4 regions of the Rossellomorea sp. QJM3NY_18 genome follow, and region 3 is predicted to be linked to each of the others. Evidence: riboswitches for the same ligand, from Rfam matches in the RefSeq annotation. Region 3 holds a riboswitch; each other region holds the start of a gene.

Region 1 (3,307 bases), 1.7 Mb from region 3:
AAAGTCTCACAAGGTCCTCGGTTACGCCCGTAGCCCGGATTTCCTGCTCGTTCAATTGCTGATGCGTAGTGGACGCTGGATGGATAATCAGTGACTTCGCATCTCCTACATTGGCAACATGGGACCAGAGAGAAATGTTGTCGACGACTTTACGTCCTGAATCCCTGCCCCCTTTGATTCCAAAGACGACGATGGAACCTGCTCCATTTTTCAAATATTTCTGAGCAAGAGCGTAGGACGGATGCTGCGGCAGACCCGGATAAGAAACCCAGGCGACCCCGTTGTGCTGATCTAAGTGTTCCGCAATCTTCAAGGCATTCTCCGTGTGACGTTCGATGCGGAGATGCAGGGTTTCCAGTCCCTGCAATAGTAGAAATGCGTTTTGTGGACTTAAGCATGCCCCGAGATCCCGAAGCAGCTGCACCCTTAATTTTGTGATGAAAGCGGCCGCTCCTACATCCTGTGCGTAGCGAAGTCCATTATAGCTTCTGTCTTCTTCTGTGAATCCAGGGAACTTCTCATGATTCCAATCAAACTTCCCCCCGTCGATGACGACTCCACCGATGGCCGTACCGTGACCGCCGATCCATTTCGTGGCAGAGTGGATGACGATGTCCGCTCCCCACTCAATCGGCTTGCACACATATGGCGTGGCAAATGTGTTATCGATGATAAGCGGGATATGATGGTCATGAGCCACTTTCGCCACCGACTCGATGTCCAGTACGTGCAGGCTCGGATTTCCGATCGTCTCGGCGAATACCGCTTTTGTTTTCGGGGTAATCGCTTTTCTGAAATTCTCCGGATCAGTCGGATCGACGAAATGAACCTTGATTCCGTATTTCGGAAGAGTCGTGGAGAATAAATTATACGTTCCACCGTACAGATTGGTGGCTGCCACGATCTCATCCCCTGCACCGGCGATATTTAGGATGGATAGGGAGATGGCGGCCATTCCGGATGAAACACCCAGGGCTCCGATTCCACCTTCTAAAAGGGCAAGACGCTTCTCCAGCACATCAACGGTCGGATTCATGATCCGCGTGTAGATGTTTCCCGGTTCTTCAAGGGCGAATAGCTTCGCTGCATGGTCACTGTTGTCGAACACGTATGATGTCGTTTGATAGATAGGTACCGCTCTAGAGCCTGTGGTTGGGTCCGGCTCCTGGCCGCCGTGAAGAAGCAGTGTGTCGAAATCGAATGATTTTGTCATTTGTAATTCCTCCTAGAGTTTTTTGGTTTTGGATTGGTGTGGATAATTGGTTGGGTTCAGCTGCTGAATCCTTGAAGAAACTCAGCTGCTGAATTGCGACTGAAACACCTAAGAAGCCAGAAGAGGATAAAATAAAAAACCCTCTTCCTAAGAAGAGGGTCTAATTGAATAGGGTCCTCCTCTTATCTTTCAGGCAGATCGCCTGCAGGAATTAGCACCTTTTCATGTGACGCCTGACGCGTACATGAAGGTTGCCGGGTTTCATCGGGCCTAGTCCCTCCACCTCTCTGGATAAGAGCATTTAATTGTCAATGTGTAAATTCATGCGTTGAGATGAATTATAAAGGGTAACCGGCCTCAACGTCAAGACCATTTTCAGAATTTTTTATTTTTTAACGGAAGCTTCAATCGCCTCGTTAAATTGAGAAATGATATCTTCCCCATCCTCGATACCTAACGATATGCGCACCACATGGGTGTTGATGCCGAGTTTTTCCTGTGCTTCTTTCGGAAGGGCACGATGAGATGTCCCAAGTGGATAAGAAACCGTTGTTTCCACTCCGGCCAGGGACGGGATGATCTTGATCCATCCAAGGGACTTGAAGAATGTGCTGATATCGCAGCGGGCATCGAGTTCGATGGTGACGATCGCTCCATTTCCTTTATCGGATAGATCTGTTGGATAATAGACCCTCTTCACCTGCTCATTGGTGCGCAGTTCATCTGCAAGTTTTCCCGCGTTCTGAGCCTGGGTCCCCACCCGGAGTGCCAATGTTTTCGCCCCCCGGCATGTGAGCCAGGCTTCAAATGGACTTAAGTTTGAACCGATGTTGACGACCTTCTCCCTTGCTTTATTCACAAGCTCTTCTTTCCCGACTACGACTCCCGCTGTGATATCGCTATGCCCGCCGATATACTTCGTAGCGCTGTGAGCGACCAGATCGACCCCTTCAAGGAAGGGCTGACGCAGAAATGGAGTGGCGAATGTATTGTCGATCATCGTTTTCAGATTGTGCTTTTCGGCAAGGGCTACCATTCTTGAAATATCCTCTACTCGCATAAATGGATTGGTCACCGTTTCACTGTAGAGAAGCTTCGTCTCGGGAGTGAGAGCTGCCTCGATTTCTTCCTCACTCGTAAAATCAACGAAAGAGGTGGTTATCCCGAATGATTTCAGCTCTTCTTTCAGCATATGGAAGGTACCTCCATATAAATCCTCCGCCGCAATGATATGGTCCCCTGCCTGAACCACTGCAAGGATTCCGACCAGGATGGCTGACAAGCCGGAAGATGTGGCGACACCCGCAGGCGATCCTTCAAGATCTGCTACCATCTTCCCAAGCTCATCCGTGTTGGGATTACCCGTTCTTGAATAAAGATAAGGAGACTTCCCCTCATAGAAACCCTCGAGCTCCTCCAGAGACTTAAAAGAAAAGGCAGACGTCTGGTAGATCGGTGTTGTCTTACTGCGGATTTCCTCGGTTCCTTTCAGCTGACTATGTACGACCTTGGTGGTGAATTTCATTTATTGTCATCCTTCCTGAATCTATGTATTTTTAAAAGTGTATCATATTCAGAAGATTGTGAGGAGTGTGAGGTATTGGATGCAAAAAAAAGAACCTGTAGCATACATGCAACAGGTTCTCATCGTCAGACGTTTTCTAAACACCCGATCAGGCGATTTTCTATATCCAATGCCAACCGTTTCAATTCATCGTTATCTACCAATTCAATCAGCTTGCTGGGCTTTGCCATACCGATCTTCGTCGATCCCTCTTCTGTATATACCGTCACTTTACAAGGAAGGAAATAGCTGACGAGCATGCTTTCTTCCAGCACCTTTTTCGCTTCGTGGGGATTACATACTTCCAGGACAACTACCTCTTCATTAAAATCAAGCCCTTTATCCTGAAGCTTGGCGGCCAGGTCAAGATTCCACAGAACCCCGAAGCTTTCTTCTTTCAAGGCTGCTTCCACGGCTGAAACCGCATCCTTCACATTCATTGAAACTTCTTTTGTATAATGGAACATATTGATCCTCCTTTTTGAGTCATGGTTACTTATACCTCTTAGCGTATGTAATGAAACGTCCTG
Region 2 (3,307 bases), 140 kb from region 3:
CTATCGCGGACCGGCAGGCGATTCAATGGCAGATTGCGGATTCTGCCGTGGAGATTGAAGCGGCCCGTTGGCTTGTGTTAAATGCAGCATTCACACTCGATCAAGGAGAGGACAATCGTCACGTTGCGTCGATGGCCAAGCTCTATGGGTCCAATATGGGTAATCGGGTCGTTGATCGCGTCCTCCAGATCCATGGTGGGATGGGTTATACAAGAGAGCTGCCGATCGAACGATGGTACCGGGAGGCAAGGTTATGGCGGATTTATGATGGAACCGATGAAATCCAAAAACTGATTATTTCAAGGAATTTATTAAAAGGTCATGTGAAACTTGGGCAATTTGTTTAATCAAATAAAGGAGGCAGACGAAATGGGAGAGCGATTCAGAGGAAAAGTGGCTTTGGTTACAGGTGGAAGCAGAGGGATCGGCAGGGCGATTGCGGGATTACTGGCTGAAGAAGGGGCCAAGGTGGCCATCATCGATGTGATTGAAGATGCTTTGAATGAAGCAAGTGAGGTGTTTAAACAATATGAATTGTATACAAAAGTGGCAAATGTCGTAGAATCCCAGGAAATTGAAAATGTGATGAAGGAAGTATATGAATCCTTTGGCTCCCTCGACATTGTAGTGAATAATGCAGGGGTCATCAGGGATAATCTGTTATTTAAAATGACCGAGCCTGATTGGCAGACGGTCATGGATGTGCATTTGAAGGGTTCATTCAATGTAGTGAAGGCAGCTCAACAATACATGGTCAAACAAAGGTATGGACGCATCATCAATATCTCATCCACCTCCGCACTGGGAAATCGCGGGCAGGCGAACTACGCAACGGCTAAAGCAGGTCTTCAAGGATTGACGAAAACCCTTGCTATAGAACTTGGTCCATTTGGAATCACAACAAATGCTGTAGCACCGGGTTTTATCGAAACCGACATGACGAAAGAAACGGCGAAACGGATCGGAATAACTTTCGAGCAATTGGTCGAAGCGAGTCTCCAGGGAATCCCTGTTGGAAGAAGCGGGCTTCCTGAAGATATTGCAAATGCAGTCGCTTTTTTTGCAGACGAAAAATCTTCATTCGTCAATGGGCAGGTTCTCTACGTTGCAGGAGGGCCGAAAGCCTGAATAAAGGAGAAAGGGGTGAAGAATATGTTTGAATCCTATATCGGAAAGAGGTCTATTCCCACCAGAAATACAGTGGAAAGAGGAGCGGTTCGGAAATTTGCCGAAGCCATTGGCGATCCCCATCCCCTTTTTGTGGATGAAGATACGGGGAAATCTTCCTCTTACAGGGGGAACATTGCCCCTCCCACCTTCCCGAGAGTGTTCGACTATGGTTCGATCGAAGGCTTTCATTTACCGAATGTTGGGTTGATTCACGGTGAACAATCCTTTCATTATGAAAGACCTTTGATGGTAGGAGAAAGGATTCAATGTTTCACGGTAATAAAAGACTATTATGAACGGGAAGGTACCGGGGGAAAACTGGGTTTCCTTGTCATCGAAGACGTCGGGGAAGATTCCCGTGGGGAAAGAATCTTCACTTCCCAGGCGATTGTCATTATTACAGAAGAAGTCAGAAAGAGGTTGAGTAAATGACAACACTACAATCATTCGGAGTAGGTGATACACTTCCCCCGGTTGAATTGGCTCCGGTTGTGAGGTTGGACCTGATCAAATACGCAGGTGCTTCCGGAGACTATAATCCAATACACACCATCGATGATGAAGCCTCAAAGCTGGGTCTTCCAGGAATCATCGCTCATGGAATGTGGACAATGGGCAATGTGTCCAAACTTTTCAGACCATACTATGAGGAAGGCTTTATCCAGGATTACTCGGTACGTTTTAGAGAGATGGTCATGTTACAAGATGTGGTTACTTTACGGGCAGAATTAGTGGACAATCAGGGTAACCTCCTTCATTTTAAGGTTTTAGCCACAAATCAAGCCGGGAAGAAAGTAATTGAGGGTAAGGTGGTTTTTAGGGTCCATGAATAGTTACGTAATGCCTTATGAAAAATTGTCGTAGATCTACCCCCAATCGAATAAACATGTATAGAATGATCGTTTATTAAAATAAGCCAAAAGATATAAATCCGATAGAAAAACTCGGGTTGACTTCTTCCGTAATTGTGATATTATTTAGAATATTAAAATGAATAACTCTTATCCAGAGTGGTGGAGGGATCTGGCCCTGCGAAGCCCAGCAACCTACGTATTGTAAGGTGCTAATTCCAGCAAAATGTGAAGTCATTTTGGAAGATAAGGTAACCTTACCTGAACAACTTTCCAAAATGGGAAGTTGTTTTTTTTGATCTGGATAAGATGAAAATTGGGGGTATCATGTGAAAAAAGAGAAGAATCAGCAAGTACAGTTTGACTTGGTAGCAGAGAAGATTCAGTCCATGCTTGAAACCATGAGTTTTGGTTCGATCACGATTATCGTACAGGATGGAAAAGTCATTCAATTAGAGAAAAATGAGAAAGTCCGAATTAAATAAGCTGACTAGACAACCTAGAGGCGCATAACAGAGATTAAGGTACTTCCTTTATCTTGTTATCGCCTCTTTTTTATTGGAAAAGAAAGGGGTGTATCATGCTAACCTATCAGACTTGGAAACAACCAGCCGTGAATTTTGAAGTAGATCCAGTCTACAAAGGAGCCTTGAATGTCTTGAAATGGACATATGAGCAGTATGGTGAAACGGTCGTTTATGCCTGCAGTTTCGGAATTGAAGGCATTGTGCTGATCGATCTCATTTCCAAAGTACACCCGCAGGCAGCCATCGTCTTCCTGGATACGGGTGTCCATTTTAAAGAAACCTATGAAACCATTGAAAAGGTGAAGGAAGCCTATCCGGGTCTGACCATTCATATGAAAATGCCAGAACTGACACTGAAGGAGCAGGCAGAAGCATATGGGGATAGGCTTTGGGAGAAAAATCCAAATCAATGCTGTCAAATTCGAAAGCTTGACCCTTTAAAGGAATCCTTATCCAAAGGGAATGCGTGGATATCTGGGTTAAGAAGGGAGCAATCGCCTACAAGGAGTCACATTGAGTTCATTAATAAGGATGATAAATTTCAGTCGGTTAAGATTTGTCCATTGATCCACTGGACCTGGAAAGAAATATGGCGGTATGTCCATAAGCATAATCTTACTTATAATCCCCTTCACGACCAGGGATATCCGAGTATAGGCTGTTTTCACTGCACGACACCAGCCATTGATATCAATGATCTCCGCTCCGGAAGATGGAAAGGAAAAGGGAAAACGGAATGCGGCCTTCATTAAAGCTGGT
Region 3 (3,307 bases):
TGAATGTTTTCATGACCTTTTAACGTGAGCTCATATTTGGCAGCAGTCATACGGAGATTTTTTGTCTCTGTTCCTTTTAGTATCGTCGCATCACCGCATTCTTCTTCCAGACGGTCGATAATGGTGGATAACCCATGCCTAAAGGAAATAAACTTTTTATTGGAAGATCCTTTGAATTTCATCTTGTTTGCAGATAACCCTTTGATGATGCTTCCATATTCATTTTTATAATCAAGAAGATATGGAAGGGTCGACGCCATGGTCAGTTTATACAAGTTGCCTGAATAAACTCCTGATAATACAGGTGCAATCTGATTTTCCACCAGTTCCTTCCCGAGAAATGCTTCCAAAAATTCTCCGATGGAGCTTTCCTTGGTGAATAAAGTATTTTTCGTTTCCAGGTCCAGGAGCGCCGCTTTCTTTCCCGCTTCAGAAATAAGCGTGCTTTCATTAAGTGATTCTATGCTCATCGGAATGCCGAAAATCGTGTCGGCGGGTATTCTATGCAATTCCCCATTTGTATAAATGTAGGATGTTCCTGTTTCGTTATATACGAGTTCGTCTTGAAGGTGTAGTTCATTAACAATCGGAAGAACTCCCTCATTACGGGCAACAATGGAATCTGCGCCAGCTTCCATAATAAAGTCACCTTCCGTTATCGTCCTGATCTTACCACCGAGCTGTTGATCTCGTTCAATTAAAACTAACTCAATATCCAGGTTATGTTCCCTGGACATTTTTTGCAGATAATACAGAGCTGTTAAGCCTGTAATCCCTCCACCAACGACAACCACTTTCTTCATGCTATCCACTCCATTAATTACGTGTATGTATACAGATTATCATGTTTTAGACAGATTAGAAAAAGAAACTATGTCTAAAATAGGAAAATAGCATGTAAAAAGAGAAAGGTATCATGTTGATCCTTGTTCCTTCAAACTATTTACGCCTATACATAATTCATAGTTGACAACTAGGAATAGTTTGATATAACATATAATTGAATTCTGATAACCATATAGCCACTTATCCAGAGAGGTAGAGGGACTGGCCCTATGATACCTCAGCAACAGATTCTGTTTTCTAGAACACTGTGCTAATTCCACAAGCGTGAAGCTTGAAAGATAAGTTGAAGTTTTACACCTAAAGTCTTCTTCTTATCTTACTAGGAAGTTGGCTTTTTTACGTTAAAAAGTCTCTTCCTCTATTCATTTACATTATAAGAGGAGTGATCATTATGGGAGAAATTCTCCAGGAAGCGATCAATAAACGAAAAAATGAGTTAATTAACAAATTGATTGTCCATAACATTTTCAAAAAAGACGATAAACAATTATTTGAGCTATCACTAAGAGAACTGGAGAATGAATATCTGTATATCCAGAGAGAATGCCATCCTCATAGTGATAGTGGCTCTATTCACTGGAAGAATTGCTCGAAACTAACCAGTTAGAAGCCACGTATATCAATTCGGGAATGGCAAAACAAAAAATGACGCGGGCCTTTGGCTCACGTCATTTCAATATTATTGAGCATTTACCTCAACCGCATCCTTCTTATAATAAGCTGCAAAAATCTCAGCAAACGCTTCGGTGGAATTATATAATTCTACTAAGTTATTTTCCACACCACCAAATTCAAGGAGCATGGCCCGTTCTGTTAAATCCTGATTGTAAACCCCGTTTCCTTCCGCTTTTGTTTTAACGAACACTCCCCTACTAATACCAGGGTACTTCTCCTCTAATTTAGCATTCAATTCTTTTGCGATTTTCAGATTCTTTTCAAAGTTCTTATTTTCTTTCCCTACAATGAAAAATAATCGGGCATAGTTCTTACCATTGATCGTCTTGGACGTAATATTTCGGGGCTGGGAATCCCGGTGAATATCAATTAAATAGGTAAGATTGTCATCTTGCGCGATTGCTTCCTGAACCAGTCCCCTGGTTAACTTGTAGGATTCAAAGTAGGTCCATGATTTATTTTTTAGCGCTTGGTTTACATCTGTCTTATCCTGAACTGCCCCGATCCCTCGTGATTCGAGTTCCTGTTTCAATTTTGATCCCACTGCAATGACATTGACCTTTTCATTGGTACTTGCCGGGTCTTTGGAGTCATTGTTTTTAATCAGTGGGCTAAAGGCTTCCCAACTGTGGGAGTGGTAAATGAAAACGGACTTTTCTTCGATTTCCTGCACACCGTCACCTGAGTTGTGATTGGCTTGATCGACTTGGTTCTGATCGATTTCCTGATCCTTCAACTGATCCTCCGTTGGCGCTGGGGACTCGTTAGGTAAATTGGTAATGTCCGTCCCTTTTCCGGCAACGGCTATATGCGTATGATAATTTTCGATTCCAGGGATTTCCCGTCCAAATAGACTCCTTGGGTCAAGGAGAGAAACATTTGTTACGCTTTCCAACCAATCAAAGTCAGTATTCATTGCCTCTTTATTCTCGATGCGCAAACCCGTCATTTCCTGTGACAGAAGCATAAGGAATGTCTCTTTCGGTACAAGCTCTGATACGGAAGTATAAAAGAGGCTGTCCACCCTCAATTTAATGGCCGTCGATGAAATCAGCCACACCATTGCATACATAAGGATGATCCCTATCAATACTACCCGGATGACGGCTTTCATAGAAACGAATACTAGTGGGACTAAGCTATTATTATTTCGAGACTTATACGACATCATCAGTACCCCTATATAAAGTATTTAATAGTTAACTTTATGCAGAGTGTCGAAGGAGTAGAAGATTTTTTCAGGATTCGGTCTGATTTCTTATGGGAAACAGGTAACAAGTAGTAGATCTTTTTTCTAAAACGACATGAACGTAAAAAAACGCATGTTGAGATGCGTTTTTGGTTTATCGCCCATTCACTTCATGTGCAGCCCTGATACCGGATTCTACCGCTCCCTCTATCCACCCGTGAAAAGAAGAAGTATGTTCCCCTGCAAAATGGATCCTTCCTTCGGGTGTCCGGATATAATCCCCGATATCAGCTGCCTGTCCCGGTGTGTATAGAGTGAAACATCCTGCCGAGAAAGGATTTTTGCTCCAATTATATACAAAATAATTCAGCAGTTCTGTATAAACCCGATTTCCATAAACCCTGGATAGTTCCTTCAACACTTCTGAAATGATTGCTTCCTTCGATTTGCTATTCCATAAGAGAGCGTTTTGACCCCAGCTGTAGCTTGCCAGCATCACACCAGGCTTGTTGCTTCCAATATCATGACTTGGCATATAAGTAAATCGGGTGGGAAGATCAGATACAATGTTTCCGTAATTCATTTCTTCCCAGAAGC
Region 4 (3,307 bases), 1.9 Mb from region 3:
CTTAGCAAGACGTGGGGTAGTTCCGCAAAGAAAGCTAGTGACAACGGAAATGGTTGAGGAATATGTCGCGAGACTAAAATAAGCTGCACAACACAAATAACCCTGATTCGTCTACATCCATTCTCATGGTGAGGCCGTTTCAGGGTTACTTTATTTGTAGGCTGAAACTTAGGCTTTTAATGCGCTATTCCACCCATCATAAACAAATACAGGCTGTGTATCGTTTTCTGCTCGCTCTGTCACCACATAGTTTTTATGTGCTACGACCGTTTGATCATCCGGTAAGTCAAGATTCTTCGCAATTTCCCTATCCATTTTGACGATGACGGTATTTTCTCTTAAAGTCGTGACGACACCATTGATGACATGTTTCTTTCTTTTAAACTGAATCGTATCCCCAAGATTTGCATTCTCTTTTGAGTAAACGAATGTATTTTCCATTTTCAAAGTCCCCTTTTAGTTAAAGTGATGGTTCTCTTTTTAATTGAAAGAATTTTCTAATAATATTATTTTAACTTGTATTTATATAAATTTCAATGAATGACTTATCCTTTTTGTACCACAAATAGATAAAATCAAAACCTTTTAAAGTTTTCTTTTTTTGAGCTGCACATTTAACCGGGGGTAAAGCCACTTATATATACTTATACACCCTATAAGGAAAATCCTTCCTTTTGTTAATTTTATATTAAAAATAGGCATCCGTGGGTAGCGGATGCCTGAAGATGTTTTATTAGTAGGCTAATGCATTCTTCTTTTCTTCTTTCATTAGGACGAAGCAGAGGAAGATGCCAAGGAGTGACAGGACTGCGAAGAAGAGGTATACCGTGTAAATGGAGTATGTTTCATAGATGAAACCTCCCACGAAGGTACTGAACCAATTCCCGAGGCCATTTCCGATGGCCGAATAGACGGTCACGGCAGTAGCTGTAATATGTGCCGGCGTGATTTCTTTAATGTAGCGAAGCCCTGCAGGAATGAATAATCCGATGGCAAGACCCTGCATCACTGCTGAAGAATATACCAGCCATAGACTTGGTTCCGTGAAGTAAAATAGCCAGCGGATCATGGATGCAGCGCCTGCCAGCGCCGCTACGGTCAAGAGACCGAACTTATCAATCCAACCTCCCGCGATTCTCATAAACGGTACTTCTGATAGGACGGCGATCAGAAATGCGAGGCCGATTCCGGCGTACGTACCACCTGAATCTTCCACGAATAATCCGAAATACACGTTGTTGGCTAAATTCGGGCCAAATACCAGGAACGTGACAGCCAGGAAGATCAGAAATTTTTTCATCGTGAATAATTCCTTCATCCCGGCTTTTAAATCAAGCTTAGCCGCCGCTCTCTCTTTAGGAAAACGGAAGGATAGGAACCCTGAAAGGACTAGGCAGATAAAGAAGGAGTAGAAAATGATCGTCGGTCCAATAAATCCCTCTGAAAGCCTCCCCATGATGAACACGGCAATTCCGAATCCCAATGAGCCGAACAATCGGATATTTCCGTAGTTATAACCGACTTTACTCGTATACTTCAAACTGATACTGTCGGAGACGGGGATGATGGCGCTTTGGAAGATCGCAACTAAAATTGCTACCACCAACAATCCATAGTAAACATCCATGAATAAATAACCAAGAGCAAAGATCCCTGCAACTAAGGAAGTCAACCCTAACACGACGGTCGGCTTATTGGTTGTGTCACTGACCATCCCCCATATCGGCTGGAAGAAAATCATCATGATCGGGCCGACAGACATAATGGTTCCGATCTGATACCCATTTAACCCCACACTTTCGCTCAAATACACACTAAGTAAAGGATATAAACTACCAACCCCGAAGAACGTCAATAAATAAAACCCTTGTAATGTAAAAATTTGATTTCGTACATTTCTTTCCACTACCGTATCCCCCAAGATGTTTTTGTCTATCTTATAGTAGACCCTGACCGTTCACTTGTCTATGAATTTATGCCTTTTTATGGATAAAGCCTCGCGTTTTACGATGTATCCCGTGCTACGGCGAACAGCCTACGCTTTGGTTTGAGCCAGCTACGGCAGCCACGCACTACGTTTTCATTTCCAATAAATTACCGTTTGACTTTTTCAATTAAACCCTTTAAAGTATGGAAGTATATTTTAAATTAACTAAATAACATATCTTCTTATCCAGAGAGACGGAGGGACTGGCCCTGTGATGTCTCGGCAGCGGACTCATGATGAGTGCTGTGCCACATCCAGCAAGCGTAATGCTTGAAAGATAAGAGGAGTGTTTCGTTTGAATGAAACCTCTTCTTATGTTGGAAGAGGTTTTTTTATTTGATTTCACACGACAAAGGAGTGTTTGACATGAACCAAGAAAAAGGTAATTTACTGGCTTTATTGCCCTTGATCATATTTGTTTCACTGTTCCTTGGAGCGGGAATCCTTTCAGGAGATTTTTATGCATTCCCTGTTCTCGTATCCATTATCATTGCCGCAGTTGTAGCCCTGGCGATGAATCGAAAAGAATCGTTAACCTCTAAGGTTGAACGGTTCGCAAAAGGCGCCGGGCATCCGGATATTATGATCATGGTCTTTATCTTCCTATTAGCCGGCGCGTTTTCCGGTGTAGCAGAAAAGATGGGGGCTGTTGATTCAACCGTCAACTTTGCCCTATCCGTACTTCCTGGTAATTTAATCATTGTTGGATTATTCATCATCGCCGCTTTCATTTCCTTATCAATGGGTACATCCATGGGGACGATTGCAGCACTTGCCCCTATCGGAGTGGGCATCAGCTCAGGAGCAGATATTTCCATGCCCCTTGCTATGGCCACCGTCATCGGAGGAGCGATGTTCGGGGATAATTTATCGTTCATCTCGGATACAACGATTGCAGCCGTACGCACACAGAAAACGGAAATGAAGGACAAGTTCAAAGTGAACTTCTTCATTGTATTACCGGCAGCCATCATCACTATGGTCATCCTTTTTGTCCTTACGATGGGGACTCCATCCTCTGTCGACGCAGGAAGCTTCGATTGGGTTAAAATCATCCCTTACCTTGGAGTCATCATCGGGGCCCTTGCAGGATTGAACGTATTTGTCGTTTTAATAGGCGGGATTGTGTTGGCAGGGATTATCGGATTTACTGATGGAAGCTTTACCCCATCGAGTTACTTTGGTAGTGTAGCTGATGGTATGACGGGCATGGCGGAGATTGTGATCCTGTCCATCCTGATCGGCGGAGTCGTCGAACTGATTCGTCATAATGGTGGGATTCAAGCGATCCTTTATCATGCCACCCGTAAAATCAAATCT

What was found. A riboswitch is a leader RNA that binds a small molecule or an ion and turns the genes downstream of it on or off. The one in region 3 is predicted to bind S-adenosylmethionine.
Region 1: it holds a riboswitch for S-adenosylmethionine, as region 3 does, so the genes downstream of both, AC0VXY_RS19630 (O-acetylhomoserine aminocarboxypropyltransferase/cysteine synthase family protein) here and AC0VXY_RS10765 (Fur-regulated basic protein FbpA) in region 3, are expected to answer to the same signal.
Region 2: it holds a riboswitch for S-adenosylmethionine, as region 3 does, so the genes downstream of both, AC0VXY_RS11535 (YezD family protein) here and AC0VXY_RS10765 (Fur-regulated basic protein FbpA) in region 3, are expected to answer to the same signal.
Region 4: it holds a riboswitch for S-adenosylmethionine, as region 3 does, so the genes downstream of both, AC0VXY_RS01290 (Na+/H+ antiporter NhaC family protein) here and AC0VXY_RS10765 (Fur-regulated basic protein FbpA) in region 3, are expected to answer to the same signal.

The regions. Positions count from the first base shown of each region.
Region 1 covers NZ_CM149659.1:3,789,756-3,793,062, forward strand. Annotated here, with positions in the region: gene AC0VXY_RS19630 (O-acetylhomoserine aminocarboxypropyltransferase/cysteine synthase family protein) at 1-1,213, opposite strand, end outside; SAM riboswitch class I at 1,393-1,511, opposite strand; gene AC0VXY_RS19635 (trans-sulfuration enzyme family protein) at 1,599-2,738, opposite strand; gene AC0VXY_RS19640 (DUF302 domain-containing protein) at 2,864-3,244, opposite strand.
Region 2 covers NZ_CM149659.1:2,258,589-2,261,895, reverse strand. Annotated here, with positions in the region: gene AC0VXY_RS11555 (acyl-CoA dehydrogenase family protein) at 1-347, shown strand, start outside; gene fabG (3-oxoacyl-ACP reductase FabG) at 370-1,128, shown strand; gene AC0VXY_RS11545 (MaoC family dehydratase N-terminal domain-containing protein) at 1,153-1,602, shown strand; gene AC0VXY_RS11540 (MaoC/PaaZ C-terminal domain-containing protein) at 1,599-2,003, shown strand; SAM riboswitch class I at 2,169-2,274, shown strand; gene AC0VXY_RS11535 (YezD family protein) at 2,351-2,506, shown strand; gene AC0VXY_RS11530 (phosphoadenylyl-sulfate reductase) at 2,602-3,300, shown strand.
Region 3 covers NZ_CM149659.1:2,119,355-2,122,661, reverse strand. Annotated here, with positions in the region: gene AC0VXY_RS10770 (protoporphyrinogen oxidase) at 1-803, opposite strand, end outside; SAM riboswitch class I at 1,024-1,131, shown strand; gene AC0VXY_RS10765 (Fur-regulated basic protein FbpA) at 1,238-1,453, shown strand; gene spoIIP (stage II sporulation protein P) at 1,526-2,692, opposite strand; gene AC0VXY_RS10755 (flavin monoamine oxidase family protein) at 2,865-3,307, opposite strand, start outside.
Region 4 covers NZ_CM149659.1:232,858-236,164, reverse strand. Annotated here, with positions in the region: gene AC0VXY_RS01305 (YpbS family protein) at 1-82, shown strand, start outside; gene AC0VXY_RS01300 (DUF2187 family protein) at 169-441, opposite strand; gene AC0VXY_RS01295 (MFS transporter) at 734-1,906, opposite strand; SAM riboswitch class I at 2,167-2,271, shown strand; gene AC0VXY_RS01290 (Na+/H+ antiporter NhaC family protein) at 2,354-3,307, shown strand, end outside.